2 regions of the Stenotrophomonas sp. 82F1 genome follow, and region 1 is predicted to be linked to the other one. Evidence: riboswitches for the same ligand, from Rfam matches in the RefSeq annotation. Region 1 holds a riboswitch; the other holds the start of a gene.
The links. A riboswitch is a leader RNA that binds a small molecule or an ion and turns the genes downstream of it on or off. The one in region 1 is predicted to bind glycine.
Positions count from the first base shown of each region.

Region 2: another riboswitch for glycine. It lies ahead of AC13GI_RS12335 (trimeric intracellular cation channel family protein); the one in region 1 lies ahead of gcvP (aminomethyl-transferring glycine dehydrogenase).

Region 1 is NZ_JBSPUD010000017.1:13,815-17,211, reverse strand. It holds gene gcvP (aminomethyl-transferring glycine dehydrogenase) at 1-1,668, opposite strand, end outside; glycine riboswitch at 1,730-1,832, opposite strand; gene AC13GI_RS15545 (multidrug effflux MFS transporter) at 2,132-3,358, shown strand.
Region 2 is NZ_JBSPUD010000011.1:21,411-24,807, forward strand. It holds gene AC13GI_RS12330 (MdtA/MuxA family multidrug efflux RND transporter periplasmic adaptor subunit) at 1-777, opposite strand, end outside; gene AC13GI_RS12335 (trimeric intracellular cation channel family protein) at 1,016-1,633, opposite strand; glycine riboswitch at 1,716-1,821, opposite strand; glycine riboswitch at 1,835-1,924, opposite strand; gene AC13GI_RS12340 (GIY-YIG nuclease family protein) at 1,965-2,240, shown strand; gene AC13GI_RS12345 (nuclear transport factor 2 family protein) at 2,351-2,776, shown strand; gene AC13GI_RS12350 (NAD(P)/FAD-dependent oxidoreductase) at 3,040-3,397, opposite strand, start outside.

The DNA of each region.
Region 1 (3,397 bases):
GTAGCCGGTGCACTCGACCAGCATTGCTTCCAGCGAATCGATCAGTTCCTTGTAGCCCAGCGCCTGCTCGGCCGGCACCAGCGGGTGGATCTGCGAGAACTCCGGCCAGGTCACCGGGATCATCTCGGCGGTGGCGTTGAGCTTCATGGTGCACGAGCCCAGCGGGATCATCGTGCGGTCCATCGCCAGGTCCTTGTCGGCCAGCGAACGCAGGTAGCGCAGCAGTTCGTGCTCGCTGTGGTGGGTGTTGAACACCGGGTGGGTCAGGAACGCGGACTGGCGCAGCAGGCCGGCCGGCAGCGCGTCGGCGGTGCTGGCATCCAGTGCGTCCACATCAACGCTGGCACCGAACAGCGCGCCGACAGCGACGATGTCGGCGCGGGTGGTGGTCTCGTCCAGGCTGATGCCCACCGAGCTGCTGTCGATCGCACGCAGGTTGTAGCCGGCCGCACGGGCCTTGGCATGGATCGCGTCGGCGTCGACACCGGTCACGTGCAGCGTGTCGAAGAAGTCGGCGCCGACCTGCACACCGGCGGTGCGCAGCGCGCTGGCCAGGATCGCGGCCAGGCGATGGGTGCGGCGGGCGATGCGGGTCAGGCCTTCCGGACCGTGGTAGACGGCGTACATCGAGGCCATCACCGCCAGCAGCACCTGTGCGGTACAGATGTTGGAGGTGGCCTTCTCGCGGCGGATGTGCTGCTCGCGGGTCTGCAGGGTCAGGCGGTAGGCCGGATTGCCCTGCGCGTCGATCGAGACACCGATCAGACGGCCCGGCATCGAACGCTTGTAGGCGTCACGGCAGGCCATGAACGCCGCATGCGGGCCACCGAAGCCGAACGGCACGCCGAAACGCTGGCTGTTGCCGACCACGATGTCCGCACCCCATTCGCCCGGGGCGGCCAGCAGGGTCAGGGCCAGCAGGTCGGTGGCCACGGCCACCAGCCCGCCGCGCGCGTGCACGGCATCGACCAGCGCCTTGTAGTCGCCGACCTGGCCGAAGGTATCCGGGTACTGCAGCAGCAGGCCGAAGGCTTCCGCTTCCAGCGCTTCGGCCGGGGTGCCCACGCGCAGCACGATGCCCATGGGCTCGGCGCGGGTACGCAGCAGTTCCAGCGTCTGCGGGTGCACGGCATCGTGCACGAAGAAGGTGTCCGACTTCGACTTGGCCGAGCGCTTGGCCAGGGTCATCGCTTCAGCAGCGGCAGTGGCTTCGTCCAGCAGCGAGGCGTTGGCGATTTCCATGCCGGTCAGGTCGGCGCACAGGGTCTGGAAGTTGATCAGCGCTTCCATGCGGCCCTGCGAGATTTCCGCCTGGTACGGGGTGTAGGCGGTGTACCAGGCGGGGTTTTCCAGGATGTTGCGCAGGATCACGTTCGGCGTGTGGGTGCCGTAGTAGCCCTGGCCGATGAAGCTGCGCAGCACGGTGTTCTTGTCGGCGATCGCGCGGATCTTCGCCAGCGCCTGCACTTCGGTGATCGACTCCGGCAGCGCCAGCGGTGCCGGCGACTTGATCTTGGCCGGGACGATGGCATCGGTCATCGCATCCAGCGATGCGTGGCCGATGACGCCGAGCATCTGCGCGATCTCGGCATCGTTGGGGCCGATGTGGCGCTCGACGAACGCCGAATGGTGCTCGAGCTCACGCAGGGAAGGGGTGTTCTGGGACATGGCGAAGGATCCGTCAGGAAAGGGCACACGCACGGGCACAAGCCGCCGGTCGGCGGTCTGCGGGCGCCCCTCTGTCCTTTTGCCTGAGAGTTTAAAAGCGCGGAAAACCGCAGCTTCGTGCCCCTTCGGCGCCGGATCGAACCGGTCTCTCCAGAGTTCTGTTACGGGTGGTATCGGGCCTGAGCGATTACGGGCGTTGCGCCTTCGGCAGCGGTGAACTGCTTCTCCCACCGTGTTGCCCGCCGATTATAGCCTCTTGCCGGCGCCCGACGGTGGCCCGGAGCGGCCTCACAGGCCTGAATGGCCGATGGCCCGGGCGTGCGTTCTGTGCACCCGTGCATGGCGTCGCACGCATTCCCCACCTATGATGGTCGGATTCTCGTATTCATCTGGCGCCGTCCCTGCCGCAGGGGATCGGCGCCCGCCGTGCGTGTCACGCATGGCCCTGCCGGACGCTTGCCCGATGACCGCCGCTGTTGCTCCTTCCACCCGCCGCATGGCCCTGTTGCTCGCTGGTCTGGCCATGTTCGGTCCGTTCTCGATCGACACCATCTTTCCTGCGTTTCCGCAGCTGGCCCAGCGCCTGGCGGTGGACGAGGTGGCTGTGCAGCAGACCATCAGCGTCTACCTGCTGTTCTACGGCCTGATGAGCCTGGCCCACGGCCCGCTGTCCGATGCGTGGGGGCGCAAGCGGGTGATCCTCGGCGGCCTGGTGATCTTCGTCGGCGCCTCGGTGGGCTGCGCGTTGTCCACCGACCTGACCACGCTGCTGGCGTTCCGCGCGCTGCAGGGCCTGTCTGCCGGTGTCGGCATGATCGTCGGCCGCGCGGTGATCCGCGACCTGTACCACGGCCACGACGCGCAGCGGCTGATGAGCCAGGTGTCGATGCTGTTCGGCATCGCCCCGGCCATCGCGCCGATCATCGGCGGCTGGATCCTGCTCAGTGGTGCCGGCTGGCCGCTGATCTTCTGGTTCCTGGTGGTATTCGCGCTGGTGCTGCTGGCGGCCACCGCGCGCTTCCTGCCGGAAACCCATCCGGCGCAGGCACGGGTTGCACTGTCGCCACGCACGTTGATGCGCGACTACGTGCGCATCGGCTTCAACCCGCGTTTCCTGCGCCTGGCGCTTGCCGGCAGCATCGGCTTCGGCGGCATCTTCCTGTACATCTCCTCGGCGCCGGCGATCGTGATGCAGCACCTGCATCTGGGTGAAGGCGGCTTTGCCTGGCTGTTCATTCCCACCATCGGCGGCATGACCACCGGTTCGTTCCTGTCCGGGCGCATGGCCGGGCACAGCACACCGACGCGGCAGGTGGCCCTGGGCTTCACCTTGTGTGCGGTCTCTGCCGTGTTGAACATCGGCTATGTCAGCCTCGCGCCGCAGTTCGCGTTGCCGTGGGCGGTGATGCCGATCTTCCTCGGCGGCATGGGCATGGCGCTGATCTTCCCGATCCTGGCGCTGGCGGTGCTGGACATGTATCCGCTGCAGCGCGGCCTGGCCTCGTCGCTGCAGGCGTTCGTGCAGCTGATGATCAGCACCGTGGTGGCGGGCGTGGTATCGCCACTGCTGCACGACAGCCCGCTGCATCTGGCACTGGGGCAGGCGGCCTTCTTCGCGGCCGGCTTCGTGTTCTGGTACTGGGAGCACCAGCGCGAGCGCGCAGCAGAGGCAGCCGGCACGACGCTTTGAGCGTCGCGCAGGGGTAGGGCACAGCATCACGCAGCGCCC
Region 2 (3,397 bases), on a different contig from region 1:
CTGCCGACGTTCTTCACGGTCCCAGCTCTCCACCGCCAGCGCCGGCTGCGCCTGTACGGCATCGAGCAGCGCGGGAAGCTCTGGTTCGGGCACGGTGAACAGCACGCTGATCGGCGCCGTCTGCGCCAGCGTGACCAGGCCTTCGGTGTCGCTGGCGTGCACCAGGTTGCCTACGTCCAGCCGGCGCAGGCCGACGCGGCCGCTGACCGGGGCGACGATGCGGGTGTACTGCAGCTGCAGTCGCGCTTCGTCCACCGATGCCTGGTCGCTGAGGCGACGCCCCTGCAGTTGCCGCACCTTGCTCTGCTGGTCGCTCAGTTCCTGCGCGGACACGTAGTTCTGGCGCTGCAGTTCGCGGTAGCGTTGCAGCTGGCGCTCGGCATTCTCCAGCTCGGCCAGGTTCTGCTGCTGCGTACCCTGCGCGTGCGCAAGCTTCACCTGGTAGGGGCGGGGATCGATCTGCGCCAGCAGGTCACCGGCCTTGACCTGCTGACCCTCCTGGAAATGCAGGCGCATCAGCTCGCCATCCACGCGGCTGCGCACCACCACGCTGTGCAGCGGGGTGACCGTACCAACCGCCTTCATCCGCAGCACCAGTGGTTCGGCACTGGCGCGGGCGATGCGTACCGGCACTGCCTTGCCGGCACCAGCTTGTTCGCCACCGTCCGCCTCGGCCTGCGGCCACAGCCACCACGCCAGGCCAGCGACAAGGGCAAGGCCGGCAACGACCAACAGCGGGCGGGCACGGCGAAAGCGGGAGTTTTCGGCGACAGACATGGGGCATCCTGCGCCCTGCGCGCACGCAGGGTCATGCGGGCCCGTCGGCACCACGAAGGGCCACGGGCAGCGGGGGAGGGGGATTGTCTGGCGGGGCCGCGGACGCGGCGTGGCTGGATGCCGTCGCGCGTGCGACGGGGCGCCAATGGTAGCGGTTTACGTGGGCCGTCGCCGCGTGACCTTGGTCATGCAGCCCAGCCGGAAATGCCGGCCAGCGGCCGGCAGTACCGTCAAGGGGTCAATGCACTTCGTCGTGGTACACGAACTTCGGCATTTCCCAGCGGTAGTGGATCGCCAGCAGGCGCACCGCGAACCCTCCGCCCAGGCAGCACAGGATCGCCGTGGCATCGGCCACGCCCCAATGCAGCAACAGCAGATACACCGCACCGGTCAGCAGCGAGATGATCGCGTACAGCTCTTTCTGGAAGATCAGCGGCACCTCGTTGCAGAGGATGTCGCGCAGCACGCCGCCGAAGGCGCCAGTGAGCATGCCGGCGATCAGCACGATCGGCAGCGCATGGCCGGCCTCGCGCGCGATCGAGCAGCCGATCAGGGTGAAGGCGATCAGGCCCAGCCCGTCCAGCACCAGGAAGGTGCGGCGGAAGTGATGCATCCAGCGCGCTACCCAGGTGGCGATCAGCGCCGCGCACACGGTGAAGCCCAGGTACTCGGGGTGCTTCACCCAGCCCAGCGGATAGTGACCGAGCAGGATGTCGCGCAGCGAACCGCCACCGAGGGCGGTGACGCAGGCGATCATGACCACCCCGAACAGGTCCATGCGGCGGCGGCCCGCAGACAGGGCACCGGTCATGGCTTCGGCGGAAATGGCGATCAGGTAGATGATGGACAGCAGCATGGGACAGGCTCCGGGCGCGGTGGGGCCGGCCATGCGCGACCACCGCCATTGCCTGCGCAATGACGGGATGACGATGACCGGTGCCGCTCCCGCTGTCCTTTTGCCTGAGAGTTCAGCGGCGTGAGCCGCGTGCCCCTTCGGCGGATCGTCCCGGGCATGCCCGGTGACCTCTCTCCAGCTCGGCGAGTCGAATGCATGGTTGGTGGGATTCCAGCCCACCGGCCTGAGCGATCATGGGAGCCTGCGCCTTCGGCGGGCGCCAGCGCGGCGCCTCTCTCCTGCATTCGGGCGCCAGTATATCCGCTGCAGTGCAGCACGGCATAATCCGACCATGGTTTCGCCTTCCCGCCCGTGGTTCCTGTACCTGCTCGAATGCCGCGACGGCAGCTATTACGCCGGCATCAGCACCGACGTGCAGGCCCGTTTCGCCGCCCACCAGGCCGGCAAGGGGGCACGCTACACGCGGTCGCGCCCGCCGCTGCGGGTCTTGGCGGTACGTGAATACCCGGACAGGGCAGCGGCCTCACGCGCCGAATGGGAGCTCAAGCAGCAGCCGCGCGAGCGCAAGCTGGCCTGGCTGCAGGCGCCGGCCGAGGCTGTTCTGTAGAGCCGAGCGTGGGCTCGGCTCTACAACATCGCCGGTAGATCCACGCCATGCGTGGATGGGGCGCATCCGGCCATGCCATGATCGCCCAGCCCTCAGCGCTGGAGACCCGGATGTCCACCGTTGCCCTGTTGTTCGCGCTTTCCGCAGCGGCAAGCCGCGCTGCCGATGCCACCACCATCGCCGCCATCGAAGCGACCTGCCACGACTACGTCGACGGACAGCTGGAAGCCGACCCGCAGCGCGTCGCCCGTTCCCTGCACCCGGACCTGGCCAAGCGCGCGGTACTCGGTGATACGCCCGACGAACGCCTCGGCCTGCGCCGGATGTCGAAGGAAGAACTGGTTGCGTTGACGAAACAGGGCGCGTTGAAGACCCCGAAGGATCAATGGGATCGCCGCTGCACGGTACTGGACGTGACCGGCAATGCGGCGTCGGTGCGGCTGGAAACGCCGTGGTTCGTCGACTACTTCCACATGGGCCGCTTCGACCAGCGCTGGGTCATCGTCAACGCGCTGTGGTACCCGAAGCCGAAGTAGAGCCACGCCACGCGTGGCTACGCTCCATGCAGCCTGCACAGCAATTCATCCACGCATGGCGTGGATCTACTGTGTCGGTCGAGGACGCGCCCGCGGCACTACCTATCGCGAAGATTTCTGCCGGACATGAGCGGGCGCCCAGCGGCCCGATGGAGCAGTAGAGCCACGCCACGCGTGGCTACGCTCCATGCAGCCTGCACAGCAATTCATCCACGCATGGCGTGGATCTACTGTGTCGGTCGAGAGGTCACCCACGGCAGTACCTACCGCTTCGGTCGCCGGTCGTCCTGGTCATCACCGAAGATGATGCGCGCGCTGCGCTGGTAGCTCCAGTACGCCACCGCCCAGTTCAACAGCACCACGACGCGGTTGCGGAAGCCGATCAGGAAGAACACGTGCGCGGCCAGCCAGAACCACCAGGCCAGCACACCGGACAGCTGCAGCTTGCCCAGGTGCACGATCGCAGCCATGCGGCCGATGGTGGCCAGGTTGCCGAAGTCGGCGTACTTGAACGGCCCCGGCGCGGGCTTGTCGTGCAGGCGTGCGCGAAGCGTTTCCGCCACGTGCTTGCCCATCTGCTTGGCGGCCGGGGCCACGCCCGGTACCGGCTTGCCGTTGGCC